Regions from separate parts of the Fontibacillus forbon genome, predicted to be linked through region 2. Evidence: riboswitches for the same ligand, from Rfam matches in the RefSeq annotation. Region 2 holds a riboswitch; the other holds the start of a gene.
What was found. A riboswitch is a leader RNA that binds a small molecule or an ion and turns the genes downstream of it on or off. The one in region 2 is predicted to bind FMN.
Positions count from the first base shown of each region.

Region 1 (16,380 bases), on a different contig from region 2:
TTGGTGACTTCCCCTTCCGGGAACCAGTAGTGCTTATCCACATTCAGACCCGGCAATCCCCGGAACAGCACGGCAAGTAAAAAAATGATCAGACCGATATGAATGACGTAGGGTCCCCAGCGGCTGAACCGTTGCTTCTCCGCCAGGAGGGCAGAACCGTCCGTATGAACGCGGTATCCTTTTTTCTTAAGAGGCTTAACGGCCTGCTGCACCCATGTTGCACCATCTTCCCCTACCGTTCCTTGATAAACCACTTTCTGACGGGTCAAAAACTGCATATGCTTGCGGATTTTTTGTTTTGAAAGCGCTTTGTAAAGTGGAAGCACCCGGTCGAGGCTGCAAATGACCAGCGAGGCGCCGATCATGACGAGCAGCAGGACGAACCACCAGGACTCATACGTATGGGACAACCCCAGTTTGTAATAGATGTCGCCGATCGTTCCGTACTTATCCTTATAAAAGGTAGACGGGTCAAAGTTCACGAAATTGCTTTCCTGTTCGAAAACCGTTCCGAACATCGCCCCAATCAGCGTAAAGATAATCAGATAAATAGCGACCTTTACGGACGAAAAGAAATTCCAGATCTTATCGATGAAATTCGGATTGGCGCGTTGTGACCGCCTGGCCGCGCCGTCATACCGCATCTCCAGCAGTTCGTTGGCATCGCCGTGTTCATCGAGCGGTTTGCCGCAAGCCTCGCATAGAACCGTGCCGACCCGGTTCTGGTGCCCGCACTCGCACTTCGTATTTTTAATCAAAGCAAAGCCCCCTTACCTTCATCAAGGATTCACCAATTGCTTAATTTGGTCATCCAGTGTCGCCAAATTCAGCTCACCTTCATGGATAGAGGCAATTTTACCTTTCTTATCGACAAAGAAAGTCGTCGGCATCGGCACCACGCCGTAATCTTGAACAACTTCGTTATCCGAATCGTACAGGATCGGAAAATCAACGCCAAGCTGCTGTGCGAAGTTCCGCACCGTCATTTCGTCTTCCCCGGTATTGATCCCCAGCACGACCACACCTTGATCCTGCCACTTTTTCCACTGGGCTTGTAGCGCGGGCATTTCATTGACGCAGTAAGTACACCAAGTAGCCCAAAAGTTAATGACCACAGCCTTGCCCTTATAGTCTTCAAGGGTATGTACGTCACCGTCCAGCCCGAGCAGTTTGATCGCGGGAGGCTTATCACCAGTTTGCGGCTTTCCGCTTCCACCGCCGGAAACAGCCGTGCTGATGGCGTAGCCGCCAAGGATGACTATCAACACCAAAATGACGATCTGTACAGGACGTCTCGCCTTCCCCATAACCAACTCTCCTTCTATGACAATTATCATAATCAATGGACAAATAGTGAATATCCTATGAACATTATATCGAAAATTGCCACAGTTTCAGCCAGGGAAAATTTGAATATTATGTGTCCTTATCATTATATAATAATTTCATTATTCTGCAATTTACGGGACAGCGCAGTATAAAAAAACCGCCTTTTGCAAGGCGGCTAGCGTTGTTCCGGTATTCAAAATGCCGGTAAAAATCCTCTCCAGCCATAAAAAGAGGCACAGAATCCGACCGATTCCATGCCTCGTCCTTCTTATTACGATCTGTCCGCCGGCGCAATTCCGGATTTGTTGCCCGCGCTTTTGGCTTGTTTGATCAGCCCCTCAACCTCTTCCTTGGTCAGATGGCGATAAAGGCCTCTTTTCAGGTTACCAAGATAAAGATCTCCGAAAGAAATACGCTTCAATTTGATTACAGGATGCTGAATCGCCTCAAACATTCTCCGCACCTGCCGGTTTCTTCCTTCATAAATCGTGATCGAAATGGTCGATTGCTTCTGTTCAGGATCGATGTCATTGTATTCCACTTCTGCAGGCGCCGTCATGCCATCCTCCAGCATGATCCCTTTCTTCAGCTTGTCCAGTTCGGTTCCATGCGGTACACCCTTCACGGTAGCATGGTACGTTTTGGAAACGTGATGCTTCGGGTGCGTAAGTAAATGGGCGAAATCTCCATCATTGGTCAGCAGCAGCAAACCTTCGGTATCATAATCCAGCCGCCCTACCGGGTAGAGCCGCTCGGTAATGCCCTTCAGATAATCGGTGACGATTTTACGGCCTTGAGGATCAGATGCGCTTGTAATAACACCTTTAGGTTTGTTAAATACAATGTACATCTTTTTTTCAACGCCAATAGTCTTTCCGTTGACGGTTATGACGTCTACAGCCGGATCCGCCTTGGTTCCCAGGGTAGTCACGGTCTCTCCGTTAACCTGCACCTTTCCGCCGAGAATCAATTCCTCACATTTGCGGCGCGATGCTACCCCGGCCCCTGCCAATATCTTTTGCAATCTTTCCATGTTTATAAGTCACCTCATACACATGATACCCATAGGGGATGAAAATCACAATAGCGAGTGTATCGGATAGGACTATCCAAACAAGAACAGACACACGGCAATCGCGGCAATAAATCCGACAACGTCGGAGAAAAGCCCTACTTTTAAAGCATATCTGCCATTTCTGATCCCGACAGCACCGAAATATACGGTCAGGACATACAGCGTTGTGTCCGTACTGCCTTGAATCGTGGAAGCGATTCGCCCGATCATCGAATCGGGGCCGTACGTTTTTATCAAGTCGGTCGTAAAAGCCAGCGATCCGGTACCCGTCAACGGCCTTAAAAACCCTAAAGGCAGAATCTCTGACGGAACCTGCAGTTTCGCCAATAAGGGAGTCATCCAACCGACAAAGAACTCCAGCGCCCCCGAGGCGCGAAATACGCTGATCGCCACCATCATGCCGACTAAATTCGGGATAATGCCGATCGCCGTATTAAACCCGTCCTTCGCCCCGTCAACGAAAGATTCGTAGACGGGGACTTTTTTCAGATGCGCATATAAAGGAATGAAAGCAATCATTACAGGCACGGCCCAGGCGGACAAAATATTGATCCAGTTCAGCAAGAAGGTCTCACCTCTTCAACGATAGTGTAGACGAAGACGGAGGAACGAGCGGAGGCTGTTTCCAGGCATAGCGTTTTCTATACCAACGATCCGCCAATATCGCAGCCAGCGTAGCGATGGCGGTTGCGAGCAGAGTCGAACCGACGATTTCGGCAGGATTCGCGGAATGAAAATTTAGACGTATAGCAATCAGTGTCGTTGGAATCAGAGTGATGCTTGCGGTATTCAATGCCAGAAGCGTACACATTGCCGGCGACGCTGTCTCCTTGTCGGGATTCAGTTCCTGCAGCTGCTGCATCGCCCGGATGCCCATCGGTGTGGCAGCATTTCCTAACCCAAGCAAATTGGCGCTCATGTTCGACAAAATAAAACCCATTGCCGGATGATCTTTGGGAACATCGGGAAACAGGTAAGATACTACGGGACCGAGAATTTTTGAAATGGCTTTGACCAGTCCGGCATCCTCCGCCAGCTTCATGATTCCCAACCAAAAAACAAGAACGCTGATCAAACCCAGACAAACCGTGACGCCTGTCGCCGCCCCTTCAAATGCAGCCTGTGTTACGATGTTGATGTCCCCTTTGATCGCAGCGAAAAGAAATCCTATCAGGATCAGTGCCAGCCAAATTTTATTGACCATCCCATTCCCCCCTATCCTTCAATAGCTGCTCTAGTCTGCAAACATGAGCGCTCTCAGCACCGCTCCCAATGAGCCTGACCACTGAAGCCGCTTATTCATGGATCCGGTTCCGGCAGATGCCGAGATCTGCGTTCCGAAGCTCGGTTTTGACGGCGAACTTTGCCGTTCCTGCCCTTTATCATACACGGGTACGGAACCGATTCTGCTGTTCCCGATTGAAATCTCGATTTCTCCCCGGTATCCGAATGAATCGGTTCCCCCTTTTTTTAGCGCCAGCCTGATCTCCACATCCTCTTTTTCCTGTTCCGTGAGAGGATAACTGAAACTAATGCCTGTCTTTAGATCGTTTTGAACCGGCTGCCCCTCCTCGATTAATGTTTTGAGCGGATATTGGGTAAATCCGAAGTCGAGCAGCTTGCGGTGATCGTTCCAGTCATCCCCGTCATTGATCGTTACGACAACCAATTGCTGACCGTTTCTCGTCGCCGAGCTGACAAGGCATCGTCTGGCTGTTTTGGTGTACCCGGTTTTAACTCCATCCGCCCCTTCGTAAAAACGGAGCATTTTGTTCTTGTTATCCCAGCGGTAATCCCACGGATCATTCGGATTCGGGGCTTTTCTGGACGGCGTGCGCACGATTTCTTTGAATAACGGATTGTGAAGGGCGTAGGCGGTAAGCTTGGCCAAATCATTGGCGGAGGAATAATGCCCTTTGGCGTCCAACCCGTGCGGGTTTTGAAATGCGGTATGCTCAAGCCCGAGCAGCTTCACTTTTTCATTCATCAGATGGACGAAGCCCTGTTCCGATCCGCCGACATGTTCCGCAATGGCTGTCGCGGCATCATTCCCTGAGCGAAGCATCAAACCATACAACATATTTTCAAGGCTCATCTCCTCGCCGAGATGCAGATAAATCGATGATCCCTCTTTTCCGAACGCATTACGGCTAACTTTTACTTTCTCATCGGTCTTCCCGTGTTCTATGGCAACGATCGCAGTCATAATTTTCGTTAAGCTTGCTATCGGCAGCTCCTCGTCCCCGTGGGAACTATATAGAATCCGGCCCGAAGTAACATCTATCAGCGCTGCCGCTTGCGCATGTGTCGACGGCGGTTCCGGCGCCTCTTCCTTCGCCCCCGCCGCCATTGGGAGCGCCAATACCAGGCTTAGCGCCAACAATCCTACTGTTCTTATCTTGGCTGTAATTCTCATCATCTTCTTCCTCCGACTCTCGCTTGTGCGAACTAGTAAATACTATATGCTCCCGGACACGGGAGTATGTCCAAGCCTCCGCTTAATCCTACGTGTAATTATGTCAAAAAAAGACCCCTCCGGGGTTCCGGAAGGGAACGGCTTTTAAACATACGTCTGCGTAGTGGCTCCCGGCGGAATAACCGCTTCCGGATGGATCGGTACTCCTGCGCTTCCGGTCGGTTGCGATTCACTGTTAGCGGGGATCATCGACTGGATTTTATCGACCAGAATCGGTACGGAATCGATAATTTTTTCCATCAGATGGGTTTGATTATCCAATGGCACGATATGCACTCCTTGTTTACCTACCACCAGGAATGCGATCGGATTGATCGAAACGCCGCCGCCGCTACCGCCGCCAAACGGTCGGGACTTGCCCCCCTCGGACGAGGTTCCGCTTTTCTCCTGTTTATCGTCAATGTTGAAGTCGCTGCCCCCGGCCGCAAATCCGAAGCCGACGCGGCTGATCGGAAGGATCACGCTGCCGTCCGGCGTTTCGACCGCTTCGCCCACGATTGTATTCACGTCGACCATGTCCTTGATGTTTTCCATTGCCGTTTTCATTAGCCCTTGAATAGGATGCTCAACCACTTCTTCACTCCTCCTTTCACTTTTAACACGCGAACTATGAGTACCAGTCCAGCATATATAGCATATCCGCAGCGGATTTCAGCTATGCAGTTCAGTTCCGTGGAAAATAACGGTGGGCTTCCGAATACAGGTACGACAAATAACTTGGGTCGCTGCCGTAAGGAGATATGATAAGAAAGCCATCCGATCAGCGTAGTCTTCAATCCCCATAATGCCCCGGTCAGCGTAGCCGTATGCGCCGCGTCCGTAAGCGCAACATTCGTGGACCACTCCAAACTGAGAAAAGACACGCGGCGAAGCGTCGCGTTTGCCCATTTTTTCAGCCCTGCAGTTGCCCGCAAAATGTTGCGAAACTGGTCCGACCAATAGTTCACTTTATCCTTATCAATTTCCTGTTCCTCGGCTGAAGTGTGAGTTTTGAGAAAATTATCGACACGATCATTCTCGACCCACAAGCCCTCTTGGAGATTGTTCAGCCCGAGCGCGGGAATTTGATAATGAAACGTAAACAGCCCAAATAATAACGATACATCGATCAAAATCAATTCGTCCTTATTTTCCTTTTTGGCTTTCAATTCAATCCTAATTTTGGAAATCAAGATCAAAAACAGGATCAGCAGCAACAGGACCAGGATGACTCCGAGCCAAATCCACACGGGAGTGCCCTCCATGCTATTATCAGATAACAAGCTCTGAATAGTATGGCATGGTCTACTTTAAATAATTCCAAGTTTGGCATTTTGTAAATCTCCGGATCGGGAAAAGGAGCTTGATCAGGAGCTTACCTCATTCGTCATGAATGCAAAAAAGCCACCCTAAAAAGGGTGGCTGCTACGATGATCTTGTACAATCATGTACTTCAATCTTGTGACCGACTAGCTCAGTCCGCAGGTTCTTCTTCCCGTTCCGGCTTGTCCACATCATCAAACGTGAGCTGCTGCTCCTCCAGCTTCTGAAACAACAACTGCGTCTCTTCCTCCAGATGCTCCGCACTTTCGAAATCGGCTAAATCCGGCAAGTCCTTCAAGCTGGCCAACCCGAAATAGTCCAAAAATGCTTTGGTCGTTCCGTATAGGATTGGACGGCCAATCGCCTCCGCCCGGCCAACTTCTTCAATGAGATCCTTGTTAACCAGCGTATGAATCGCCCGTTCCGATTTTACCCCGCGAATCTCTTCCACTTCAATGCGGGTGATCGGCTGCCGGTAAGCAATAATGGAAAGTGTCTCAAGTGCCGCTTGGGACAAGGTAGAACGGGAAGGCGAATAGGCCAGTTTCTCGAAATAAGGGGCATGCTGCGGTAACGTTGCGAGCTGGTAATTCCCTGCAATCTGGACAATTTGCAGCCCACGTCCCTCCCGTTCGAAAGAGTTCTTCATGTCGAGCAGCGCATCGGTAATTAAATCCTGTCTCTGCTCGGTTACTTCCGCCAGCTGCTTCGGACTGATTCCCTCCTCGCCCGCGAGGAACAGCAATCCCTCAATAATCGACTTCAATTCCTGATATTTCATCTGCCTTTCCTTCCCCTCTCCACTCCATGACGATATCATCGAACAACTTGTTCTGATAACATACGATTTGTTTCATTTTCATTAATTCCAGAACCGCGAGGAACGTGACGACAATTTCATGCCGATACATTTCCTGATGCAACAGTTTGGAAAATAGCAGTCTGCCTCCCTTACCCACGCGTTCCAGCGCGGAGACGACTTCCTTGATCCGGTCCTTGACCGAAATTTCATCCCGGTGGATGCGGGCCACCGCGTTTCGCTTGACCGCTTTCCGGATCGCTTTCTGGAATACCGCAATCAAGTCCGCGGCATGCAAGCCCTTGACCGGATTTTCTTCAATCTCGGGTAAATAAGGCGTCAAATCCTCAGGCTCCTTGGAAAAAATCAGGCTGCGCTCCCATTCGCGCTCATGAAGATGCTCGGCAATCCCTTTATATTTGCGGTATTCGATCAGCTGGCGGATGAGTTCATCTCTCGGATCTACATCCTCCTCCATCAAATAATCGAAATCATCGTCAAACTCGATCACTGGCGGTTTGGGCAGCAATTGCTTGCTCTTCATCGACAGCAAGGTAGCCGCCATGACGAGAAACTCGCTGGTTACTTCCAGCTCAAGCTCCTGCATATTGTGCAAATATTCGAGGTACTGGTCCGTAATTTCACTGATCGATATTTGGTGAATGTCGATCTCCGCCTTATCGATCAAATGCAGAAGGAGATCCAGCGGTCCTTCGAACGTTTCCAGCTTGTATAATACGGTCGTCAATGAACATCCTCCACCCATAGCAAAACATAGCTTATAAAGAAAAATGCAGTACCCTGAAAAGAAGGGTACTACATTAAATAAGCACTATTTTAGCTGATTCGTCAAGTTCGCCATTTCAATCGCCGCCATAGCTGCATCCCAGCCTTTATTTCCGGCTTTGGTTCCGGCACGTTCGATCGCCTGTTCGATATTTTCGGTCGTCACTACGCCGAAGATCGTCGGAACCCCGGTTTTCAGGCCGATCGCGGCAACCCCCTTAGCGACCTCGTTGCAGACATAATCATAATGCGATGTGGAGCCGCGGATGACGGTCCCCAGCGTAATGACCGCGTCGTATTTGCCGCTTTCCGCCAGCTTTTGGGCGGCGAAGGGAATTTCGAAAGCGCCCGGCACCCAAGCCACGCTGACCTCTTCATCCTGGACTCCATGACGCTTCAGCGCATCCAGTGCGCCGCCAAGCAGCTTGCTTGTAATAAATTCATTGAACCGTCCCACAACAATCGCATATTTTAACCCGCTTGATACTAAATTACCCTCAAATACATTCATCATATGAATTCCGTCCTTTCACGAATAGAAATTATTTATTTAAACTTCGGAAGACTCGTTTTGTTCCAGATCGTCAAACTTTAACAAATGACCCAGTTTGGCCTGCTTTGTGTGTAAGTAGTTGGTATTATCCGCATTCTCCTTCATTTGAAGCGGTACGCGCTCCACAACCTCCAGACCATAGCCTTCAAGGCCTTTAATCTTGCGCGGATTGTTGGTCAGAAGCCGAATCTTTCGGACGCCAAGGTCCTTCAAAATTTGCGCCCCGATGCCGTAATCGCGCAGGTCGGCCGGAAAGCCGAGCTTCAGGTTGGCGTCCACGGTGTCCAGCCCCTGCTCTTGAAGTTTATAGGCCTTCAGCTTGTTGACCAGGCCTATACCGCGGCCTTCCTGACGCATATAAAGGAGAACCCCGCGGCCTTCCTGTTCAATTTGCCGCAAAGCCGCTTCAAACTGAGGGCCGCAATCGCAGCGGTGCGAATGGAATACGTCTCCAGTGAGACATTCCGAATGAACGCGCACCAGCACCGGCTCATCTCCGCCGATCTCGCCTTTGACAAGGGCGACATGCTCTTTGGCATCGACGTCATTGGTGTATGCAACGGTCCGGAATTCGCCGTAATCCGTCGGCATGCGGACTTCGACTTCCCGGTTGACCAGCTTTTCTTTCTCATTGCGGTAATGAATCAGGTCTTTGATGCTGATCAGCTTCAGATCAAACGTCTTGGCGATTCCCACCAGATCGGGCAGTCTGGCCATCGTTCCGTCTTCTTTAATGACTTCGCAGATGACGCCGGCCGGATAGGCCCCGCACATTCGGGCAAGATCCACCGCGGCTTCCGTATGGCCTGCCCGCCGCAACACCCCGCCTTTTTTGGCGATCAGCGGAAACATATGGCCCGGCCGGCGGAAATGAGTCGGCTTTGCCTCCGGATCCATGATCCCCCGTACGGTCAAAGACCGTTCATAGGCGGAAATGCCCGTCGTAGTGTCCTTATGATCGATGGAAACGGTAAAAGCCGTCCCGTGAAAATCGGTATTTTGCGCAACCATCGGCTGCAACTCCAACTCATCCGCCCGCTCCTGAGTAATCGGCAGGCAGACCAGGCCGCGTCCCTGGGTGATCATAAAATTGATGACCTCCGGTGTCGCTTTCTCTGCCAAGGCCACAAAATCGCCTTCATTTTCCCGATCCTCGTCATCGACAACAATGATCACTTTGCCGCGCATTAATTCATAAATCGCTTCTTCAACGCGGTCCAGTTGGATGTCGTTCATGATAATCCCCTCCAAATCGTTAACATTAAGCAAATCCGTGCTTCGAAAGAAATTCAAGGTCCAGGCTGCTTTCGTTCCCGACCCGATCACTCTGCATGCCGCTTTGAGCCGATCCGTAATTCAACAAATGCTCCACATACTTGCCAAGCACATCGCATTCGATATTCACCGTATCCCCCGGCCGTTTAAAGGCCAGGACGGTTTCCGCGAGCGTATGAGGAATGATGGAGACGGAAAATCGTCCTTCCACAGCTTTAACGACCGTTAAGCTGATGCCATCCAAAGTAACCGACCCCTGGGGGATAATATATTTAAGCATCGATGACTTTGCCGGTTCGATCTCATAAACGACCGCATTTTGATCGTGACTCGTATGCAGAATCGTCCCGATCCCGTCTACATGGCCTTGCACGATATGACCGCCAAACCGTCCACCGGCAGCCATGGCCCGCTCCAAATTAACCCTGCTGCCCTGTTTTAGGTTCATCAGGTTCGTATGGCGGTAGGTTTGCGGCATGACATCCACGGTAAATGAGGATTTATCAAAAGAAATCACCGTAAGACAAACTCCGTTGACGGCGATACTGTCCCCTAGCTTTATCCCGTCCGTAACAACCCGGGCCGAAATGCCGAGCAACATTGCCTCTCCTTGGCGACCGACCGACTTCATCGTGCCGATTTCCTCCACTAGCCCTGTGAACATAAACTTCCCTCCTTTACTCGGCGTTATTTGAATCTTGAATTTCAGCGCCGCTGTTAAGCCAAACCGGAGTGCCTTTAATACATACATTGTCGCCAATTTGCTCCACTTCGAGACCGGATAAAGTCACAGCGTCCGCCATCCGATCATAACCTTCAAACATAAAGCTGCCCGGCGCATGAAGGCCGCCGATCAACTTCGGCGCAAGAAACATCACGACCTCATCGGCCATTTGCTGCTCAAGCAACGAGCCGTTCAATCTCCCGCCGCCCTCCACCAAAATGGAAGAAATTTCGCGCTCCCCCAGTTGAGTCAGAGCCAGCTTCAAATCTACGCTTGGACCATCGCCGCAAATCAGCACTTCGATACCGCGTTCTCTTAAAGCGTCCGCTTTGTCACCATCCGCCTCAGACGTAGTCAGCAATAGTGTCGGGGCCAAACCATCGTTAAGCACTTTGCTGTTTAGGGGGATCCGCAGCGTCGAATCGGCAATGATACGCACCGGCGACAATCCCGGGACCGAAAGCCGGGTCGTCAATTGCGGATCGTCCGCCAGAATCGTACCGACACCGACCATAATCCCCTGATGCCGGTGACGCATCGTATGTACGATGTCGCGCGCGGCAGCATTCGAAATCCACTTGCTGTCCCCGGTTCTCGAAGCGATCTTGCCGTCCAGTGTGCTTGCCGTTTTGATCGTGATGTAAGGCAATCCGGTCGTAATGTACTTGATGAACATCTTGTTTAGGCGAATCGCCCGATCCCGGAGAATGCCGGTAACCACTTCGATGCCTTTTTCCCGCAGCATGCGAATCCCCCGGCCTGCCACCAGCGGATTAGGATCATCGCAGGCGATGACGACCCTGCTTACCTTTTCACGGATCAACCGTTCGGAGCAAGGCGGCGTCATTCCATAATGGCTGCATGGTTCCAAGGTGACGTAAACGGTACTCCCTTCCGCTTGCGATCCGGCCATATTAAGCGCATGAACTTCGGCATGCGGCGTTCCGCGTTTCAAGTGGCTTCCCAAACCAACGACAGCACCATCCTTAACCACTACCGCTCCAACCACCGGATTGATTCCGGTTTGTCCTTGGGCGCGTTCCGCCATTTGAAGCGCAAGATCCATATAGTATTCATCATCGATATTTTGCAAATCTCTCCCCCCTCTGCCGTGGAATAACACAAAAACCCTGCCGGAGCATTCCGGCAGGGTATATGAGAGTAATTTTAAGACAATAAGACAAGCAAGCATACGAAAAAAGAATGTGTCAAAACAAGACTATGACAAATCAAGCCGTCTGCTATCCCCAAAAAAGCATCCATTTCACTCATCATACCGAAGTTGTGAAAATAAACACTAAGTCGGATTGCTTACTTATGTTGAACACAAGTGTAAGAATCTGCTGAATTCTTCCACTTTATGTTCTTCGTCTCCTTCTCCCATCCAGACTATACTGTCGGTCCCGGAATCACACCGGCTCAGCCATATACGGCACTAATAGCGTATACGGGTCACGGACTCATGCTCGCCCCGTTTCAATCCATCTGGCATTAGCCAAATGAAATGTCTTAATCGGAACTCGCCATCACCGTCGGTAAGGAATTTCACCTAACCCCGAAGGAATGCTATTCAATTAGTTAGACCTTGCAAAACGAATGTTATCATTAACCCCCCTAAAAATCAAGGACATTACCTCACACTCGTCACAGAATAAAAAAGGGGATCGTGAGCGAAAATAATCTCGAAACACTTCAAACAGATCAAAAATATCACCAACCGGGAGGAATTTATTCGTGGCAAAACCAGACGACCGTTCCGATAACGTTGAAAAATTGCAGGGAAGCATTCAAAATACGATTCGTAATTTCCGGGAAGGCCAAGATTACTTAAGCGAACATGCCGATGAAATTTCCGGAGAAGAGAAACACCAGATTGAAGAAAAGAACGCCAGACGTTTGAACAGCATCCGCGGCTTCCGCGAGGAAGTCAAAGACGAGGCGTCAGAGCAACAGCAATAGTGTCTTTCGAATGGAAAAAGGTCGAGCAGGGGAAGAAATTTCTTCCCCTGCTCGACCTTTTTATTAGACAGCGGGCCCGCTAAGCTTAGTTTAGCTAAGCTGCAATGAAATTAACTGCAATTCCTACAGCTAATTTGATGCTGCAACCTTCTTCTTGCAGATTTACTGTAGAACCTCCAGTTATTTTCAACCTTTTAGCGGATATGGTGCAATATGCTGCAAATTAGCTGGAGATATTCCAGTTGTTTTGGCTGAAAGAGCTGAAAATAAAAAAATAACTGGATAAAATCCAGTTATTTTCCTAAACTCAACACAGAAACGATGCGATGCTTAAGCTTCGTCCCAAACGCTGACTTCTTTCATTTTGTCGCCAGGGCGAACCTGATCGACAAGGTCCATGCCGGAAGTCACTTTGCCGAATACCGTGTGAACCCCGTCCAGATGCGGCTGAGCTTCATACACGATGAAGAACTGGCTGCCGCCGGTGTCTTTGCCCGCATGGGCCATGGACAGTACGCCGCGCTCGTGTTTCGACGTGTTCGTGGCGGTTTCGCATTCGATGGTGTAGCCAGGACCGCCCGTTCCATTTCCGATTGGGCATCCACCTTGGGCAACAAAGCCCGGAATAACGCGGTGGAATGTAAGGCCGTTATAGAAACCGGAATTTGCCAGTTTCTCGAAATTTGCTACAGTTCCAGGTGCTTCTTCAGGCAGAAACTCGATTTCCACTTCTCCGCCTTTTTCCAAAACGATTTTCCCTTTTTTCATATCGGTCACTTCCTTCTTCGTTATACGATCAAACTTAAGACAAACCTATTCCAGTTTACTATGAAATGCCGCCCGTAGCAAAATTAACGGCATAAAAAACAGCATCTTCCGATCCAAACTTACGCCCGGACCGGAAGATGCTATCCAAATCAAGCTGCAATACGGCTATTACTTAAACGACGGTTGCTTTGCAATCCGCTCAGGAATGACATCGCATGCCGTAATATCTTGCAGCGATTCCCGTTTGACGACCAGGTCGCTCTGCCCGTTTTGGACGAATACGACCGCCGGCCGGCGAATCCGGTTATAGTTGCTGGCCATCGCATAGTTGTATGCCCCTGTGCAGGCAACGGCGAGCAAATCGCCGGATTTGACTTGCGGCAGTTCCAAATCCCAGATCAGCATATCGCCGCTTTCGCAGCATTTGCCCGCGATGGAAACCGTCTCTTCCGCGGCGTCACGGCCGCGGTTAGCCAGCATAGCTTCATACTTGGATTCGTACAACGCCGGACGAGGATTATCCGTCATTCCGCCGTCGACGGAAACATACTTGCGCACGCCGGGGATATCTTTGCTTGTGCCTACTGTATAAAGCGTAGTGCCGGCATCGCCGACGATGCTGCGGCCCGGCTCCACCCAGATTTCCGGCAGTTGCGGATAAGACTTTGCGAAGGACGATTTTACCGCATCCGTAATCGCCTTAACATAATCGGAAACTTTCAGCGGCGTGTCTTCAGCCGTATAACGAATTCCGAAGCCGCCGCCCAAATTGATGACTTTGAAGACGACATTCAGCTTTTCTTTCACATGAAGCGCAAATTGCGCCACCCGCTCCACAGCCAACTGGAAGCCTTCCACTTCAAAAATTTGCGAACCGATATGGGAATGCAGACCAAGCAAACGTAGGTTCAGACTGCGGGAAGCAAGCTTCACCGCTTCATACGCAGAACCGTTACCGATATCGAAGCCGAACTTCGAATCCGTTTGGCCCGTTGAAATATACTCATGCGTATGAGCTTCAACGCCAGGGGTTACGCGGAGCAAAATATTAACCGTGAGGCCTTTGTCTGCGGCCAGTGCTTGCAGCATGTGCATTTCAACGAAATTATCAACGACAAAGCAGCCGATATTGGCCTGGATCGCCATTTCAAGTTCTTCAGGCGTCTTGTTATTCCCGTGAAAATGGATTCGATGCGCAGGGAACCCTGCTTCAAGGGCCGTAAACAATTCCCCTTCGGACACGACATCAAGGGACAGTCCTTCTTCTTCGGCCAGCCGGCACATCGCCATCACGCAGAACGCCTTGCTTGCGTAAGCGACCTGAAATTGCAACCCCGATGCCCGGAACGCTTCCATGTATTCACGGCATCTTTGCCGGATAAGCGCTTCATCCATAATATACAGCGGAGTGCCGTACGTTTCTTTCAATTCAACTGTATCGCATCCGCCGATTTCAAGGTGGCCTTTAGGATTGATTTTGCTGGTACCGTGTAAATACATCTATGCAGTCCTCCACTTTCAATTTTCCACCAGTATAGCAAACAACGAGAGAACTGAAAAATGGATTTTTGTGAATATCATTTGTGTTTTTTACAGGACATGCTTAAAACCTACTTGTTGCGGGGCATCCGGGTATTGTCTCTCGTCTTGTTGAACGACGGTCTTTGTTTGGATGTCAGCACCGGAACCCGGAATAGAATTCCTGCCATTGCCTTTGCATTAAACGGTATTAACGGCCACAAATAAGATGAGTTGTACGAGCGTTGCAGACTGAGGAAAATGATAAACGCCGTGATTCCCCCCACCAGGCCTGGAGCACCGAAAATAGCGACCACAATGAGCAGGATTAGCCGGACCACCCGGTTGGCAAGTCCAAGCTCATAGCTGGGTGTCGCAAACATTCCGATCGCAGCGACAGCCATATATAGTACGACTTCATTGACGAATAAACCGGTTTGAACCGCGATATCCCCAATCAGGATTGCCGCGATCAGACCCATGGCCGAAGCTAACGGGGTAGGCGTATGCACCGCGGCCATCCGCATTAAATCAACCCCGAATTCCACCAGCAGAAATTGGACGATAATCGGGATCTTCGCCATTTTTTGCGGCCCTATGAATCCCAACGCAGCGGGCTTCAATTCGGGATGAATGACCATCAGCATCCACAGGGGAAGCAGGAATAAGGAAGCGAAAATCCCGAAAAACCGCACCCACCTGAGATAAGTGCCCATGAACGGTGTCTGTCTGTTTTCCTCAGCATGCTGACACAAATCGAAGAACGTCGTGGGCAAAATCATCACGCTGGGTGAGGTATCGACGAAAATAACGACTCGCCCCTCCATCAAATGAGAGGCGACCACATCGGGGCGTTCCGAATAGCGGACCAACGGGTAAGGATTCCAGCCCTTCTTCACGATCGCTTCCTCAAGCTGCTTGTCGGCCAATGGAATACCGTCGAGTTCCACGTTGGCGATCTTTTCTTTTACCGCATCGACCAGAACTTTATCCACAATATCATCGATATATGCAACACAAACATCCGTCTGGGAACGTCGCCCGACTTTCATTGACTCGAATTTGACGCCGGGATCTCGCAGACGCCTGCGGACGAGAATTACGTTCGTCACCAGCGTTTCGGTAAACCCGTCTCTGGCCCCGCGGACTACCCGCTCCAGGGACGGTTCCTCCGGGCTGCGGACCGGGTAAGATCGGACGTCCAGCAGAAGTGCCGTTTGTTCCCCCTCGATAAATAAAGCGGCCTGTCCAACGAGTACATTGTTGATGGCCGCGCTTAAATTGTCTGCTTTTTCAACCTGGATATGGGGAATGTATAAATCGAAAAACGAACGCAGCGCCCCCGAGCTGATATCATCGGGAGTCAGATAAGTGAGCCTTTTGATAATTTCCTGCAGGATACTGTCCTTCACAAAGCCGTTGATGAAAAAGAGGCCCGTCCGTTTTCCCCCAAAGGTCATCTCACGAAAAATGACGTCAAACCCCTGCCCGAGCCCAACTACTTCCTCCAGCGTTCGTTTGGTCGTATTCAGGCTGCGGCTGATCTTATCGCTCTTCTGCCAATACTCTACCGATTCCTTTACGGAGTCGGATCTTTCGGTTTCAACTTTGCGGCGACTCGTTTTCTTCTCTCCATCCTGATCTTCCTGCCAGGAAAACTCGCCGGTACCCGGCATAAATTCCGGTATGTCGTGCGAATGACCTTCCTGTCCCGTTCCTCCCCGTTCTTGATTCATCATCGCTGGCATGCCTCCTTGACTGTTTAACGCCTGTATATGAACCATTCAAACAACGAACCCGCTACCTTGCCGAAAAC
Region 1 covers NZ_JBKGFV010000001.1:714,347-730,726, reverse strand. The annotation lists gene resB (cytochrome c biogenesis protein ResB) at 1-758, opposite strand, end outside; gene ACLB09_RS03310 (peroxiredoxin family protein) at 780-1,307, opposite strand; gene ACLB09_RS03305 (pseudouridine synthase) at 1,601-2,362, opposite strand; gene ACLB09_RS03300 (spore maturation protein) at 2,435-2,968, opposite strand; gene ACLB09_RS03295 (nucleoside recognition domain-containing protein) at 2,976-3,608, opposite strand; gene ACLB09_RS03290 (D-alanyl-D-alanine carboxypeptidase family protein) at 3,639-4,820, opposite strand; gene ytfJ (GerW family sporulation protein) at 4,965-5,453, opposite strand; gene ACLB09_RS03280 (DUF2953 domain-containing protein) at 5,426-6,109, opposite strand; gene scpB (SMC-Scp complex subunit ScpB) at 6,334-6,963, opposite strand; gene ACLB09_RS03270 (segregation and condensation protein A) at 6,932-7,747, opposite strand; gene ribH (6,7-dimethyl-8-ribityllumazine synthase) at 7,814-8,281, opposite strand; gene ACLB09_RS03260 (bifunctional 3,4-dihydroxy-2-butanone-4-phosphate synthase/GTP cyclohydrolase II) at 8,318-9,556, opposite strand; gene ribE (riboflavin synthase) at 9,582-10,259, opposite strand; gene ribD (bifunctional diaminohydroxyphosphoribosylaminopyrimidine deaminase/5-amino-6-(5-phosphoribosylamino)uracil reductase RibD) at 10,273-11,412, opposite strand; FMN riboswitch at 11,688-11,886, opposite strand; gene tlp (small acid-soluble spore protein Tlp) at 12,054-12,278, shown strand; gene ACLB09_RS03240 (peptidylprolyl isomerase) at 12,609-13,046, opposite strand; gene lysA (diaminopimelate decarboxylase) at 13,215-14,546, opposite strand; gene ACLB09_RS03230 (spore germination protein) at 14,657-16,240, opposite strand; gene ACLB09_RS03225 (stage V sporulation protein AB) at 16,327-16,380, opposite strand, start outside.
Region 1: another riboswitch for FMN. It lies ahead of ribD (bifunctional diaminohydroxyphosphoribosylaminopyrimidine deaminase/5-amino-6-(5-phosphoribosylamino)uracil reductase RibD); the one in region 2 lies ahead of ACLB09_RS20285 (DMT family transporter).

Region 2 (16,380 bases):
CTGATGCAGGATTTCAATGGCCGCCATTTGATCAAGAACATCGTCACGGGGCATTATCTGGCGCTGAATGATAAGAACGCGCCAGCAATTGCCGCGTCCGGCAAATCCTTGGATTCGCAATGGATTGTCGAGGAGAAATTAGGTTACTTCACATTATCGAATGCAAAAGCCTCGGGGAAATTGCTGGACACCGCGCAAGGAGCGGGTTATGGAGAAGGCGCATCCCAAGCGGAAGAATTATGGCGGGTTGAAGCCGTGGCTTCGGACGTGAAGTATCTTGCCTCGGATGCATTTAGCGGCGACAATGTTCTTCGCTTTGCCGCCCATAGTGATCAAGCCGGGGAATACGACGGCATTATCCGCTACCGAAATGTCTCTGGTGCAGAGGGGCGGCTTCAACTTGTCGTCAACGGCTATCTGCAGCAAGAGTTGTCTCTCTCGCAGGAAGGCGGCTGGAGAACGGCTGAGGTGAAGCTGAATTTGCGCAGCGGCATGAACTCGGTTTCGCTGGAAGGTACCCAGGGAGGCCAAGACATTAGGGCCATCGACTCCTTGACGGTGAAAAATAGCATAAACAAAAACTACCGCGGAGCTACTGTGTCATACACCAGTTATGAAGCGGAGGATGGCGAGATTAACGGCACGATCATCGGGCCTTCGCGCAAATTCCGCAGCATCGCTTCCGAGGCTTCCGGGCGTCAGGCGGTGAGCCTGAACCGGAGCGGTGATTTCGTCGAGTTTTCGCTCGCCGAACCGGCCAATTCCCTGGTACTCCGTTATTCGATTCCGGACAGCGCCGACGGGCAAGGCGCGGACGAAACCTTGTCCTTATACGTGGACGGCGTATTCAAACAAACTTTGCGCCTGACTTCCAAGTATGCCTGGGAATACGGCAGCTATCCTTGGTCGAACGATCCGCGTCAAGGCAGCGGACACCGCTTCTTTGATGAAATTCATGCGCTGATCGGCGACGTTCCGGCTGGCGCGGTCATCAAGCTGCAAAAAAATGCCGGCGACCTGGCAGAATCCTATGTCATCGACCTGGTGGAAATGGAACAGGTGGAGGATGCGTATGGAATGCCTGCGGAAGGATTTTTGTCCGTAACCGATTTTGGGGCGGTTCCGAATGACGGCATGGACGATACTGCGGCATTTAAAGACGCCCTGACGGCTGCGGCGAACCAGGGGAAAGGCGTCTGGTTCCCGGAAGGCACGTTTGATTTCGGCGATGAACTGCTGGATCTGGAATCGGCGGTGATCCGTGGCGCGGGAATGTGGCATACGACTTTGAACGGGGCCAAATTTTTGGGGCATGGAGGCAAGGTTGAGGTCTACGATTTGCTGATCGACGGCGGTATTAACGTCCGCGATGACGAAGCCATTACGAATGCATTCCATGGAGCGTTCGGTCCGGGTTCGGTCATCCAGCATGTATGGATCGAGCATACGAAGGCCGGTCTCTGGCTGACCCAGCCGATCGGAGAGACCGCACGCACGAACGGATTGTACATGATGGGACTTCGTATCCGCAATCTGATGGCGGATGGCATCAATTTTGCGGTAGGCACCGGAAACAGCATGATGGAGCAGAGCGACATCCGTTACCCGGGGGACGACGGCATTGCCATGTGGTCGTTCACCGATCCGAAGCTGGGCGAAGTGAACGGAGCGGAACGGACGCCTAGCGTAAACAATACGGCGCGCTTTAATACGGTTGCCTTGCCGTGGCTTGCCGACAATATCGTCGTATTCGGCGGTAAGGACAACAAAATACAAGATAATCTAGTAAAAGATACGGTAACGAACGGGGCGGGCATCGCGGTTTCAACCCGGTTTAATGCGGAACCGTTCGAAGGAACCACGGTAGTGGAACGCAATACGCTGATCCGCACCGGCAGCTACGATACCGGCTATGGCGTCAGCCTGGGGGCGCTGTGGTTATTTGCCGGGGAAAGCAATATGAACGGAAAGATCGTCGTTCGCGACAATGTGGCGAAGGACAGCACGTATTCCGGTCTGATCATGCATGGGGATTTTACGGTGAACGATGTGTTGCTGCAAAATCTGGTTATCGACGGTGCAGGCACCCATGGCGTTGACGTAACGCCGAACCTGAAAGGCTCCGCGACGGTAGACAATGTCATCGTGCGCGGCGACCGGATGAAGATGGTGTCCAATCCGGCGGGGGGATTCATCTTCAAGGAAATTAACCAGGGCTTCGCTTCCGCCAAGCGGCCGGTCGTTGATCCGGGCGTTCCCGAGCAACCAGGAAACCCGGAGAACAACGGCGGAGGCAATGGCAGTGGCAACGGTAGTGGGGGCGGGGGTTCCGTTACGATACCTTCAACAACCGGGACCACTTCCTTCGACGACCAATTGAAAGCGGCTCTTGCATCCGGCCAAAGCCGGATCGAAATTAAAACGGACGATCAAGGAAACGCAAGCTTCAATGCGGGGGCTCTTCTTGCGGCAGCTTCGTCCCATTCTGACGCTATTCTGTCGGTGGTCGATACCACAGCGAAGGCGGAGGTTCGCTTCCCGTTAAGTTATGTGGAAGGCACCTTGAACCAGGCTGGGGTTGGCGATGCCGATCAAGCGGTCGTGAAGTTCAGCTTGACGAAGCTTACGGATACCGAGCAAGCGCAATCCGGCATTGCTCAAGCAGCAGACAAACAAGGCTTTAAGCTGCAGGGAAATGCCGCTGAATTTAAGGTTTCTGTAACAGAGGGCGTAAAAGAAACGCCGATCTCCCGGTATGGTCCGGGAACTGTGGAACGTCTGCTTACGCTGGAAGGAACCTGGAATCCGCAAACTGCGGTCGGACTTCACTACGATCCTTCCACCGGTACGCTCCGTTATGTGCCGGCCTTGTTCCAGGCTAACTCGGACGGATCGACTACGGTTACGTTCAAGACCGACGCAAACGGATTATTTACCGTGGCGTTGAACGAAAAAACATTCTCCGACCTCGCCGGTCACTGGGCAAACAGTGACATCGGGAAGCTTGCTTCCCGGATGATCGTAAACGGCTTCCCGGACGGCCGCTTTGGGCCAGGGCAATCCGTGACGCGAGCCGAGTTTGTGGCGATGCTGGTACGGGCGATGGATCTGCGCAGAGGTCCTGACAGCGGTCGCTTTGGGGATGTGAAGCCGGGCGACTGGTTCCATGAGGCGGCTTCCGCGGCCGCCGAAGCCGGCCTGATTCAGGGATATGCCGACGGAACCTTCCGTCCGAACGCCGCAATCAGCCGCGAAGAGATGGCTGTCATGGCGGCTCGGGCCTTGAAGCTGCTTGATGCGGATGGCGATTTGCCATCAGCCGCTCGTCCTGGCAGCTTCCAGGACGTTGATCGAATTCACGATTGGGCGCGCGAAGACGTGCAAACCCTGCTTGATGCAGGAATTATGCAGGGACAATCGGAGGAACGGTTCGCACCGCAAAGCATCACAAGCCGTGCGGAAGCGGCAGTCGTACTGTCGCGCCTGTTGGTGCGGGGACAGTTTATGAATCCGTGACAAGGCGGAAAATCCATCCGCCGTCGCCAAAAATGAAGAAAGACCGCCGGAGCAAGTTGCTCCGGCGGTCTTTTTGTTAAGTATCTGCTAAGTTTGCGGAGCCAATCTCAAACTAACGGACACCAGGGCCGCTATTGGATCGAAAATGGCTGCTTTGCAAATCTAACGGACACAGAGGCCCTTAACTCACTCCATTACCCCGAAAATAGGCGTTCAACAAGCATTTAAGGGCTATCATGTCCGTTAGAATTTGAAATGCCGTGATTTCGGCGCTTTAAGGGCCGTGGTGTCCGTTAGCCGAGACCAATCGCGGAAGGTCCAATGTGGCTGAGATTGAATCAGCTGTGACGAACCGCCGACCGGAATCCACCCGCCGAGATCAACCGCAGACGAGACCGACCGCCGGATGAGACGCTCGCGACCGAGACCAAACATCAGCCAAGATCAACCGTCGGTCGAGATCGTCCCCGCTGAGACCAACCGCTGACCGTGACCAACCTCCGACCGTGACCAACCTTCATTAGGGATCGACCTTTACTTCCATTACCTTCAAAGAATCTTTTCAAGCTCTCATCCGGTCATTTGGTCTGGTTTACTCGTAATTCATCGGCGCCAGTTCGCCGCGCAATTGCTCCAGCGATTCCGTGAGTTTGTATTTGTTCTTTGCGGCTGCGTCCATAAATACCTTCAGATCGTCCAGCAGGGGGCTGGCTTCGGAATCAGCTCCTTTAAGCGCCGATTCATAGGCTTTTTGGGCCTCCGGATCCATTTGCTTGCTGTCGTAACCAAATAACGGGGTATTATTCGCTCCGTAAAATACCGTCGTCGTGTAATTGGTAAGCATGGATTCGACCTCTTTGATTCGCTTGGAGTCCGGATATTGCTTGGTGAAGCTTTCGGCGGAGAGCGCCCGGGTCAGAAGCTCATCCCAACCGATGACAAGGGCGGCGTCGCGAAGCGAGCGTTCTGCGGATTCCTTAGCCTTCAACTGCATATAATCCGTTACGTCCACAGTGGCTTTGCCGGCATACGCCGCAGTTACGCTATAATCGGGGTCCGGATTGAACATGCCTTCGGTCGGATCGAGCTGGTAGCCGCTGTTCTTGGTTTCCGTAAGCAAAGCTTTAAGTTTTTCGTCGGTCGCCTTGCCGATCAATTCATCCAAAGAATCGCCGACCTCGAATAACTTGGCAATCTGCTCCTGGGTATTCGCTTCGTAAAAACGGTCCGCAAGGCTTCCCAAAGCTGCAATCTGGGCATCTTCCACCGACAACAGCAAATGGGAAACCCGTTCAGGCGTCAAACTATCCGCATGCTTTTCGATAAAATCGAAAGCTTCCGGAAGTTTGTTGCCTTCTTGTTGAAGCAAGGCGTCGAATTCGGCGACCAACTGATCCTGCTCCGATTCCGTTACCTCTCCGGCGGAACCGTTATCCGGCGTCTTGCCGGGATGATCGTTTTGGGCGGGAGGGTTGCTGTCCTGAACGGCATTCGAAGTGTTGTTTGCCGTGTCCGATTTATCCCCGCACGCACTGAGGACCAGCGCCGTGGAGACGATCAAAGCTGCAATGAGCTTGCTTTTTTTCATCTGGGTCATGTTGTGATTCTCCTCTCGGGATGTTGATATCTTTAGTATTCTTTAAACGCTTTACGGATAATAAATGTTTCAAAATTTATTCTATTCATGAAATAATAAATCATTATTAGTGACACAGAAACTATAATGAACTATAATCAAAAGGAATTGAATGATATAACAGTGTTTGAAAATTAATAATACAACCATTTCGGGCGTCGGAGCGGGGTGAGGATCATGATTTCCCTTCAAGAGGTCAGCAAAAGTTATAAATCCGGAGAAGGGATATTTGAAGCGGTTCAATCGGTTTCACTCACGGTTCGCGAAGGGACGATTCACGGGATTATCGGTCCTAGCGGAGCGGGAAAGTCAACATTGCTGCGCATGATGAATGTGCTGGAGCTTCCCGATCGGGGAAAAGTCATGGTCGGCGGGAAGGATTTGACCACTTTGCCCGAGAAGGAGCTGCGATTGGCCCGAAGATCGATCGGGATGATTTTTCAGCAATTTCATTTGCTGAATAACCGGACGGTGAGCGGAAATGTATCGGTTCCTCTGGAACTTTCCGGGATCGGGAAAAAGCAGCGGAAAGAACGGGTACAGGAATGTTTGAAGTTTGTCGGGCTGCTGGATAAGGCGCGTCAATATCCGGCGATGCTGAGCGGCGGACAGAAACAGCGGGTGGCGATCGCCCGTGCGCTTGCTCACCGGCCTTCCGTGCTGCTCTGCGATGAACCGACCTCCTCGCTGGATCCCGGCACGACGGCGGAAATTTTGGATGTCTTGAGGCATATCAATGAGACGCTGGGTGTTACCATCGTGATCGTCACCCATGAAATGGATGTCGTAAAGGAGGTCTGTCACGCCGTATCCGTGGTGGAACAAGGGCGGTTGACGGACGGTTTCGAGCTGGAAGCGCGGCCCGGAAAGAGCGATATAATCCAGAGACCGTCTTACCGGGAGCAATTGCTCGGGGATGCGGGGGTGCAAGGTGTTTGATTTTTCACTGATGCTGGAGAAGTTCATGGAGTATCGCACCCAAATCGCCGAAGCGGTCGGAGAAACCTTTTTAATGGTGGGTATCTCGGTTTTGGCTGCGATTTTGCTCGGCCTTCCGCTAGGCACGATGCTCTTTCTCACCGCTAAAGGGCAGCTTCGCGAGAATAAGACCTGGTCCGTCATCCTTAACGGTTTCGTGAACGTGGTCCGGTCGTTTCCGTTTCTGCTGCTCGTCGTATTTATGATTCCCGTCACCCGTTTTCTGGTGGGTACGGCAATCGGCACCGTGGCAGCCTCTGTGCCCCTCGGGATCGTATCGATCGCGATTTATGCTAGGCAAGTGGAGCAGTCGTTGCTGGAGGTGCCGCGCGGCGTGGTGGAAGCCGCCCAATCGATGGGCTCCTCCAAGCTGGACATCGTCTGCAAGTTTCTGTTTGTGGAAGCGCGGTCCGGTCTGGTGCTTGGACTAACGACGTCGACCATCAGCTTTATCTCTTATTCTACGGTGATGGGCGTCGTTGGGGGCGGCGGGGTCGGCGATTTTGCCATCCGGTATGGTTACCAGCGGTTTGAGACCGAGTTGATGGCGGCGGTCATTATATTGATGATTGTTCTGGTGCAATTGGTTCAATTTGCAGGGAGTATGATCTCAAGATGGCTGGATAAAAGATAATCAATTAGAAAAAGAGAACGAAATTCACTTTGGAAGGATGTTGGAGATGAACAAGAACAAAAAATGGATGTTAGGGTTGTTAGTCTTGCTTATGGTGGTTGTCGCCGGTTGCGGGAACGGGAACACCAAAAATAACGATGCGCAGGAACGACAAGGGGATGCTCCCGCTGCCCAAGAAGCTGAAACCAAGGAAGTAACTTTGAAAGTAGCTACCCTGATTCCGCCGATGACGGAAATTTTGGAATTGGTTAAGCCGCTGCTTAAAGAAGACGGCATTAACCTGGAATTGGTCGTGCTTTCCGACAATATTCAGCCGAATGATGCGTTGGCCAACAAGGAAGTTGACGCCAACTTTTTTCAACATGTGCCTTATATGAACCAATACAACGAGAGCACGAATAGCGAGCTAGTGGCCGTGCAGCCTGTTTATCATGCGGTTTATGGTGCGTATTCCAAACGTTATAAGAGCATGGAAGAGTTGCCCGAAGGAGCTACGATTGCCATCGCCAATGACCCGTCGAATACAGGGCGTTCGCTTGTCATGCTGGAGAAGGCCGGATTTATCAAGTTGAAGGAAGGAGTCGGGATTAACGCTACGGTGGCGGATATTACGGAGAATACGAAAAAATTCAAATTCGAAGAAGTCGATCTGCTGATGTTGGCCCGGATGCTGGATGACGCTGATCTGGTGTTGATGACACCGGCCTATGCCAGCCCGCTGGGCTTGACGCCGAAGAAAGATGCACTCCTGACGGAAACGACGGATTCGGCCTTTGCGATTACGATGGTGGCCCGTGCGGATAACCAGGATTCCGAGCCGGTCAAGAAATTGGCGGAACGTTTGTCCGGTCCTGAAGTGAAGCAGTTTTTGGAGACGGAGTACAGCGAAATTGCCATTCCGGCATTCGAATAAATTCGTTACTGGATCACAGGTCAAGCTCACTATCAAAAAATTAGCAGGTTACAAAAAGAATATTATAATGTATAATTGTTGCAAATGAGGTTTACTTTCATAAAATAAGTCATAGGTTGTTTTCATGTGATGATTGTTACAGAGAATTAGCGCCAAGGCGAAGTACTATGAAAGCAACCCATAAAACATTAAAAATTAAAATGAATATGGATCTTCGGGGTAAGGTGAAATTCCTGACCGGCGGTGATAGTCATCCTTCAGATGGCTTTAGCCCGCGACTCGTTATTCTGTAAGAATAACGACTGATTTGGTGAAATTCCAAGGCCGACGGTAAAGTCCGGATGGGAGAAGATCAATGATAGGCATGCGGCAAACCATTTTTGCGCCCCGCAAGCTTATTTGATCAGCCCCCGTGTATGTTGACGTTCGTCAATGACGGGGGCTTTCTGCGTAGACCCCATATTCAAGAAGGAGTCAGGAATATGGAAAATGCATCAAGTGTAAGAGTTCAAGTTAGTCCGCCGTTGTCGGTACCGGGCACCCGTTCAAAGAGCGGTTTCTGGCTGGTCGTTCTCGGGGCCGCTTTATGGGGCGTTGATCCGCTGTTTCGTCTGATCTTGCTGAAGTCGATCACTTCGGCGCAAATCGTTTTGGTGGAGCATATTATCATCGCGCTCTGCGTGGCGCCGATTTTGTGGAAAAACCGCCGCGAGCTTATGGGTATAGGCTGGAAGCAGGCAGGGGCGCTGCTCTTTATTTCCTGGGGAGGTTCGGCGATCGCCACCATTTTGTTTACGATGGGGCTGGCGAACGGGAACGCCAACGCGGTATTGCTGCTGCAAAAACTGCAGCCGTTGTTCGCCATTATTTTGGCGAGATTTTTGTTGAAAGAGTCCTTGCCGCGCCACTTCTCAATGTTGTTCATTTTGGCGCTTGTCGGTACTTATTTGTTGACCTTCGGCTTTGAGATTCCGATCGGTCATTGGAACGATTTCGTTCAAGTGGGCAGCTTGTTATCACTCGGCGCCGCTGCGTTATGGGGCGGTTCCACAGTTATGGGCCGTTTGATGGTGGGACAGATGAAGTACGAAACGGTGACCTCGCTGCGCTTTATTTTGGCTTTGCCGCTGTTGCTCGCAGTAACCTGGAATGAAGGAGCCGCCTGGCATCTGCCTTCCAGCGCATCCGGACTGACCGCCTTTTCCCTGAATATGCTTGGGCAAGCGCTTTTGCCGGGATTGCTCAGCCTTCTGGTTTACTATAAAGGATTGACTACAACGAAAGCGTCCGTAGCCACGCTTGCCGAGCTCAGCTTCCCGATGGTAGGCGTGCTGCTGAACTGGATCGCTTTTCAACAATTGGTTACACCGGCTCAGATTGTAGGATTCGTTCTGATTTGGGCGGCGCTGTTCGCTATTTCCAGACAGAGCAATTCAAATCCGGCGGCTTCATAACCAGCCATAATAAGACTTTTTTAGTAAGGTTTCCGACAAGAAAATTGTCGGGGACCTTCTTTTTTTGTTTATACCGGTTATGGAAAAGAAGGATTTTTCCATAACTTTAGCGAAAGGTCTGGGGGTATATTTTTAATTTTTGCTGTAATAAACTTCCGACTCGGATAAGAAATGGATGATCTCAAAATTATGCCTTTCATTTTGGATATGAAAACCGTCTTCGTCCTGCTTGCCCTCGGTCATTTGTTTACCGTTCTGCTTATAACGGCATACAGGCACAGGCAGGCCAAGGATACGGCAGTGAATACGTTCTACGTAGCGAAATGGTTTCAATCGGCCACCTGGGGAATATTGGCCATCCCGGGACTTGCCTTCCAAATGGCTTTTCTTTCGCTAGCGAATAGTATATTTTTGTGCGGAGTTGCGTTGGAAACCATGGCATTGCTGAAAGTTACGGGAGGATACGGCGGGCGATCCAGACGATATTATTACTTACTCATGCTTATATCGGTCGGTGCCTATAATCTGGTTGTTCTGTTCCATAATGCGGAGGTTCTTCGCATTTCCATCGTTTCTTTATCGATTGCCGCCTTCCTTTTTCCGCCTGTTTTTCGGATGATCGGTTCGAAGGAAAGGTCGACGCTCAGCGTTCTGGTCGGCTATATGTATTTCATAGTGGCTGCGGGCTTGCTGGTCCGCACGGTGATGTCCTGGTTTTCCACCGGGGAAGTAACGATGTTCGAACCGAATTTGTACCGGAATTTATCTTTCCTGTGCCTGTACCTCATCATGACCTTGGGAAACACGGGATTCGTGCTGCTTTCCAAAGAGAAGGCCGATATGGAACTGCTTAAGTTGGCAAGCTACGATGATTTGACGGGAGCACTGAACCGCAGAACGTTCATTCTGGAAGCGAAACGTCATCTCGACGCCAATGAAAAAAAACAAAGGCCGGTATCCTTCATCCTGTTGGATCTCGATGATTTTAAATTGATTAACGATACTTACGGGCATGATGTCGGAGATGAGGTGCTGCGGAATTTCACCGCCAAAGTGCGGGGGAAATTAGGCGAGGGAGGGCTGCTCGGGCGATACGGAGGCGATGAGTTCGCCATTTTGCTTCCGGGAGCGGATGAAGTGATGTCCGACGAGATGGCTCAGGCGCTGAAGCTTGCCGTGGAGCAGAATGAACGGGGAGGCCAGGGTGTCGAATATACGATCAGTATGGGGGTCATTACGGTAATTCCCGGCTCCGGCATACTACTGGAGCATCTCTATAAATTAGCGGATCAGGCTCTTTATCTGGCTAAAGAGGAAGGCAGAAACCGGGTCGCCCGAAACCGTGTCGAAGGTATACAGGGAGTGTAGTTCCTTCCGTAAAAAGAGGCTGGCAAGATCGTCGGAAATAGGACGACCTGCCAGCCTTTTTGATTGAAGTTTTAAGCTTTGGAAAGCTCGGTTCCGTTTTCTTCCAACCACAGAATGGAGGTGACCCCGCGCGGGTAGTACCTGCTGCCGCAAACGGTGCCCGCCAGGATCTGATCGCTCCAGCTCCAGTATGCATTTTGGCTGGAGGTCAGCCAGGCAACATGGGCCGCATCGGCGGCCAGTCCCTGTTTCTCCCAAGGGAGGCCGAGGATATGGCGCGCGATGAACTGGCACAGATAAATTTTGCTGAGCCAGGAGTTGTTGCTGGTCGAGGACAGCTTCCAGCCGCCGTCTTCAAACAGGCAGATGCCCGGGACGAGTATGGTGCGCAAATGAGTTTTCAGCGCCGAGATATAATCCCCGAACCGTCCGTTCTCGTCGAGTGCTTCCCGGCATCCCGTATACAGCGGGAAGACGAGGCCCTCAATCGCGGGAATGATTTTGGAGTCATTATTCTCCTGGATGACGGCAGGGATGTACCCGCCCGGTAGCAGATGCCCGGTTATCGTACGGGCGCAGCGTTCCGCTTGTTCTCCGGCCAAGGCACCGTACTCCGGACGGCCGCTCGCCAGGAACAATTTCTCCATGGCGATGTAAGCCGCCCAGCTTTTCCCCGCCAGATAAATATTGTTACGCGCCTGGCCGAGCGAGACGTCCAGACTGTCATACGTGGTAATCTCCGCGCCGCCCATCGTTCTTGAACTGTCGAGCCCCATGATTCCCGTCCGCTGCGCCGGGTCCGGATGATCCCGGTTGACCATGCTTTCCAGGCATTGTTCGAAGATGGCGAGATTGCTCTCCAGCCAGGTTTTGTCCCCGGTTTGTTCAACGTAGACCGAAGCGCATAATACCCAGTTGACAAGCTGCTCATGGGTCATGTGGGAGAAGCAATCTTCGATGGCATGCAATTCATAGGACGAGTAACCGGGACGCGAAAAAGAATTGGCCACGCCCATATCGTGCGTAAAACTGATGCCTCCGGGATAGACCGTATCATCGCCCGGAAGGCGCACCGTGTCTTCATAGCTGTAGCGTTTGACGAACAGGTCCAGCTCGTTTTTGACGGTCCACGGATTCATCTTCAGTTCATAGAACAGTTGGTCTACCGTCAGATCGAACGTATTGATCATGCGGTATTCGCCTTCATTCACGATCCACAGCGGTTCCCCCTGATGGTCGAGCAGCTCTGTGGAGCCGTAGTAGCTGCGGATGGCATGCGCCAACATGAAACGTTGGTCATCGTTCAGATGCGAAGCTCCCGCAACCAGTTCATCGCTGTGGCGCGCCGCCTCCGCTTTCTCCTCAAAATGCTCCAGGGCATAGGCAGCCACTTCTTCAATATTGGAAAAATAGCGGGTGTAGTAGTAGGAAGCATCCATTCCCGTCGTCACATATCCGGCTTTGTAGAAACATAGGGCAAAACGGTACGTCGCTTTTTCGCCTGCCGGCGTATCCATCAGCAAGGCGCCTACCGGACCTAGTCCGAACCGTAAGTTTTCTTCGACCTTCGGTTCCAGGATGCCTTCCATCGTAAAGAAACCGGCGCTTTTAACTCGCTTGTCGTTGGTTGCGATCGCGGTATGGCGGCCTTGGCCGACGCCGGTGATGACGCCGTCCGTGTTATCCTCCAGCCGCCGGACGGCGGAATAAGGATCGCTGCCTTGGAAGCCGAAGAAGGCCTTCCGGGCAGATGTGCCCCGGGTATTGTCGACGGTAATCTCCGCCAGTACCGCCGGCATCAGCGCGGAGCGAAGCTCGTCGCTGCCCGCGGAAGCGGAAGCCGGGTCGGGAACGCTGCTGAACGGAGAATACAACCGGAAGGTCAAATCCCCGGCTTGCCATTCGTCGGTAGCCGCGCCAAAGCGGCGTGTAATGCCTTCCCGGGGAAAAGGAACAATCAGCGCGTCCTTCTTGGCCTCCCCGGATTCATCCTGTTCGCTGGTGTAGCGGTCCCGTTCATCCTGCCCATCGCCGAAAAAGGGCAGGGCTTTGTACCGCTGCTCCCCATCTTCCTGAAGGCCGATATATATATTCTGGTTTGGAGGGCTACCGAGCTCCAGGTCGAATCCGCCGCTCTTGCCCGGATAACCTAGCGTAAAGCTGGCGAAAGCCCCCATAGGCGAGTGATGTGCGTTGAAAAATATATTTTTACCCATCTTGAGTGCCTCCTGTTCTTTATGTAAGCGTTATGATAATTTGATTATATCAACGGAATTGGTTTCATCCTATGTCCAAAGCGATTATCAATTTATCCAAATCGTTCAGTTCGTTGCAATCGACGTATAAAGGAGGAATGGTGCGTGAATATTTCCGAAGAGCATCATATAGCCGAATTTGTGCTGCCGGATATGGACTCCACGTTCAAGGTCTTTGCGGCCCATTTACGGACCGTGACCCAGGATTGGTCCTATCCGCGGCACACCCATCCGCTATTTGAAGTGAATCTGGTGCTGGCGGGCAGACAGGAAATGTTCGTCAACGGTCAGCAGTTCGTGCAGGAGCCTGGCGATCTTATGCTTTTACGACCGGAAGATGTGCACGAAAGCCGCGCGGAGGGTACCGGGCGGATGACCTATTATTGCTTGCATTTCAATGTGGATGACCGGGTGATGAGAGAGATGCTATGCCGCGGAAGCGCGTTTCATTATAAGGAAAATAGTCCACTTGCCCAAGCCATCCGGCCTAGCCTGGATAGATTGATTGCAATTACTTCCGGAAAAGGCGCGGAGAAGCTGGCGAGTAAAATGATGGCGTTGTCGGCCGTGTTCGAATTGTTTGCTGGGCTGGGCGAAAAGCTTGCCGAACAAGGCCGGGCCGAGAATTCCGGAAGCCGGATGACGCGGATCGCCGCCGAGATTGCAGCCGGGCTGGAGAAGTGCGTAGAAGCGCCGGTAGCAGAGGGCCTGGCCGAAGGGGAAGACTATCGGGATAACTCACGGGAAACCGTGGCTGCCGTGACTCAGGGCTTGGGGTATAGCGCTTCTTCCTGCAACCGGATGTTTCACCGCGTTTACGGTATGTCCCCGCGACAGTACTTGTCGGCACTGAAGCTGAAGAAGGCCAAGCTCCTGCTCATGGAGCCAACGCTCTCGGTGGAAGAAGTGTCCATACGGCTTGGATATAAAGATATCGCGCATTTTAGCCGCCAGTTCAAACGGTGGACCGGGGAGCCGCCGGGTAAATTCCGGGCAAGGTTTCATATTTGACGATGATATTCGGAGCTGGCCGGGCGGTCGCGGCCAAGGGAGCGGTTCGCCGGAAGAATGGCGGGACTGCTTGGAGATATACGGCTTAGACAGTTCGGAAGCCTTCGCTGGAACAGGCACGGAACAAAGCGTGAAAATAGCCGCGGACGGCACCGTGGAACATTGCGCGAGTTGTGTCACCGAGGAATTGCTGGAGCGCCTTGCCGTGGCGGCGGAAGCCGGAGTGGAGATGCTTCTGGTCTCCGGAGACGCGGACCGGTCGGTGCCGTTTGAGGAGAACGGCGCCATACTGGAGAAACGTTACCGTTCTTACGGCGGTCATGTAACAACGATCCTGAAACCGGGTGGGGACCATCACCCTCACGGCCTTTCCGATGTGACGCCTATCCTGGAATTTGTGCTGAAGTATAACCGTTAAGATTTATAAAATAGGATGAAATCCACCTGAAAAGTTATTTTGAAGGTGGATTTTTTGTCATATTTTGTTTGGTTATGTCGAAGATGTTCAGAATCCGTTCAGAGGATGATGGTAGGATGATGAAAAAAGTCATAGGAAGGAAAAGAAGGATGCCAAGAATGAAAAGTCATTTTTTGAAAAAGCTAATGGTTCTGATCCTCGTGATTCAGCCGTTCCTTGCAAGCATTGGAGCCATTGAGCAAGTCAGCGCCGGAGGTATGTTATACCCGGACAAGATTAATTACCCCTCAACCGTAAGCGGGGTAGCGTACCATGATGGTAATATCTATACATCCATATATAACAATCAGACAAGCACGATTACCAAGCAGCAGGTAAGCGATTCGGATGATCGCAGCGATATAGTTACGTTCAATAACAATGTAAAGCCGTTGTCCATCGATTTTGACAGTCAAGGAAATTTGTATTTTATCGTGAATGAATCGCCCTATATTTATAAAATTTCTAAACCGTCTTTAGAAGCGGGGCCAATTAGCATCAGTGGTTATAACGATATTCCGAGCAAAGCGGAAATTGTATTTACAGGCGATCAGATGTACATGACCGGTATGACGATCGACGAAAACGATAATTTTTATTATTCGAACTCGAATCGTCCAAGCAACAATCCTAACGGATTGTTCAAGATTGCGGCCGGAAGCTGGCAAGCGACACCGCTGGTATCCAATTTTACGACGTATTTCGAAGACCTCTCCGTGAGTCCTCAGGGCAATTTGTATATGGTTGGGGCAAACAACAAGCTGTACAGAATGGATTTGAAAGCGGACATGCCGGGGGTTACGGAAGTGAGCGGCACCGAGTTCAACAGTTATCTGAATGCGGAATCCATTCCGAACAGCGGCAGCGAAACGCTGATCGATTTGTCCGGGATTCAGTTTTTACCTGACAGCGGGGAGGCTTATCTGTCCTTTGATATCTACAGATACACCATGGACCCGTTAATGCCGGGGTTCCCGTCCTCCTCGGAAACCGAATTTTACCTCAAAAAATTCACGTTTGCCGGCGAAGCGGCGCCGCCCGCGCCTCAAGAACCAGCCGAATTTCAGGACACCGTGCAGCTTGAAAATCCGAGAGGCCTGTCCTACTACAACAATGAGGTGTATGTGGCGCAATTCCTGACGGACGGCGGTACGAAGGCGAGAATTTCAAAAATTTCGAAATCGGGCGCAGTGACGCCTTTGGTAGTTTTCAATTACAGCGCCAATGTCAAATCCGTAGCGTTGAACAGCAGCGGGGACCTGTATTTTACATTGGAAGCCAACGCCAAGGATAATAATATTTATAAAATTCCTGCTGACCGCCTGCCGCTCAGCGACCCGATCGGATCCGGCCAAGTGGCGGTAAAAGCAGAAGTGTTCTTCACGCCAACCAACGAACCTTCCTGGGTGATGGGGCTGGCCTTCGATAGCGAAGATAATTTGTATTTTTCGACATACACTACCAAAGGAATTTATAAAATAGCCAAAGGCGAAAATACGGCAACGGAAGTGTTGACCAATTTCTCGTCGGTGATCAGCAGCCTGGCTTTTCATCCGAACGGGGATTTATATTTTGTCGACGGAGTCAGAAGGGTCCACAAATTGGATCATGCCCAATTGTCGAACCTTCCTGTTTTGACAAGTAACATAGAGCAATTCAGCAAGTTCAACAACCTTCAGGTCGCAGGCATTGCTTTCCTGCGGGAGGGGGATAAAGCCTATGTCTCGCATGGATTTTGGGCTAACGCAAAATTGGAGAAGCTGGACTTTGCGCTGGATCCCCCTGTGGTTGCCGATCCTCTTGAAAAAGTGAATGACGCAAAGGCAGCAGAAAGCGTGGAGGAAATGATCGCCGCGCTTAGTAATCCGGAACTTGGATTGTCGCTTCCGCCCGATTTCGGGGCTTGGAGAGACGATCTCAAAGAATCCGTGGCCGAAACGTTCATTTACATGGTGAGCGAAAACGAGAAGTATGATAATGTGGGTCAGCTTCAGTTTTTACTGGATTTTGCGGTTCAGCCGTTCTTTGCTTTGAATGACCGGGAACTTCATGTCATTAACAACAACCTGACATCGTTTTTCGCGAAATTCTTGGAGTTTAAAAATGTTTTTGCAGGCTATGAAGGAATGACCGAGTTGTCTCCGATCGGGGAAGCTTA
Region 2 covers NZ_JBKGFV010000005.1:307,979-324,358, forward strand. The annotation lists gene ACLB09_RS20260 (S-layer homology domain-containing protein) at 1-3,516, shown strand, start outside; gene ACLB09_RS20265 (hypothetical protein) at 4,109-5,113, opposite strand; gene ACLB09_RS20270 (methionine ABC transporter ATP-binding protein) at 5,330-6,091, shown strand; gene ACLB09_RS20275 (methionine ABC transporter permease) at 6,102-6,764, shown strand; gene ACLB09_RS20280 (MetQ/NlpA family ABC transporter substrate-binding protein) at 6,811-7,677, shown strand; FMN riboswitch at 7,884-8,034, shown strand; gene ACLB09_RS20285 (DMT family transporter) at 8,160-9,131, shown strand; gene ACLB09_RS20290 (GGDEF domain-containing protein) at 9,321-10,499, shown strand; gene ACLB09_RS20295 (glycoside hydrolase family 52 protein) at 10,571-12,715, opposite strand; gene ACLB09_RS20300 (AraC family transcriptional regulator) at 12,860-13,765, shown strand; gene ACLB09_RS20305 (alpha/beta hydrolase) at 13,836-14,183, shown strand; gene ACLB09_RS20310 (DUF4073 domain-containing protein) at 14,342-16,380, shown strand, end outside.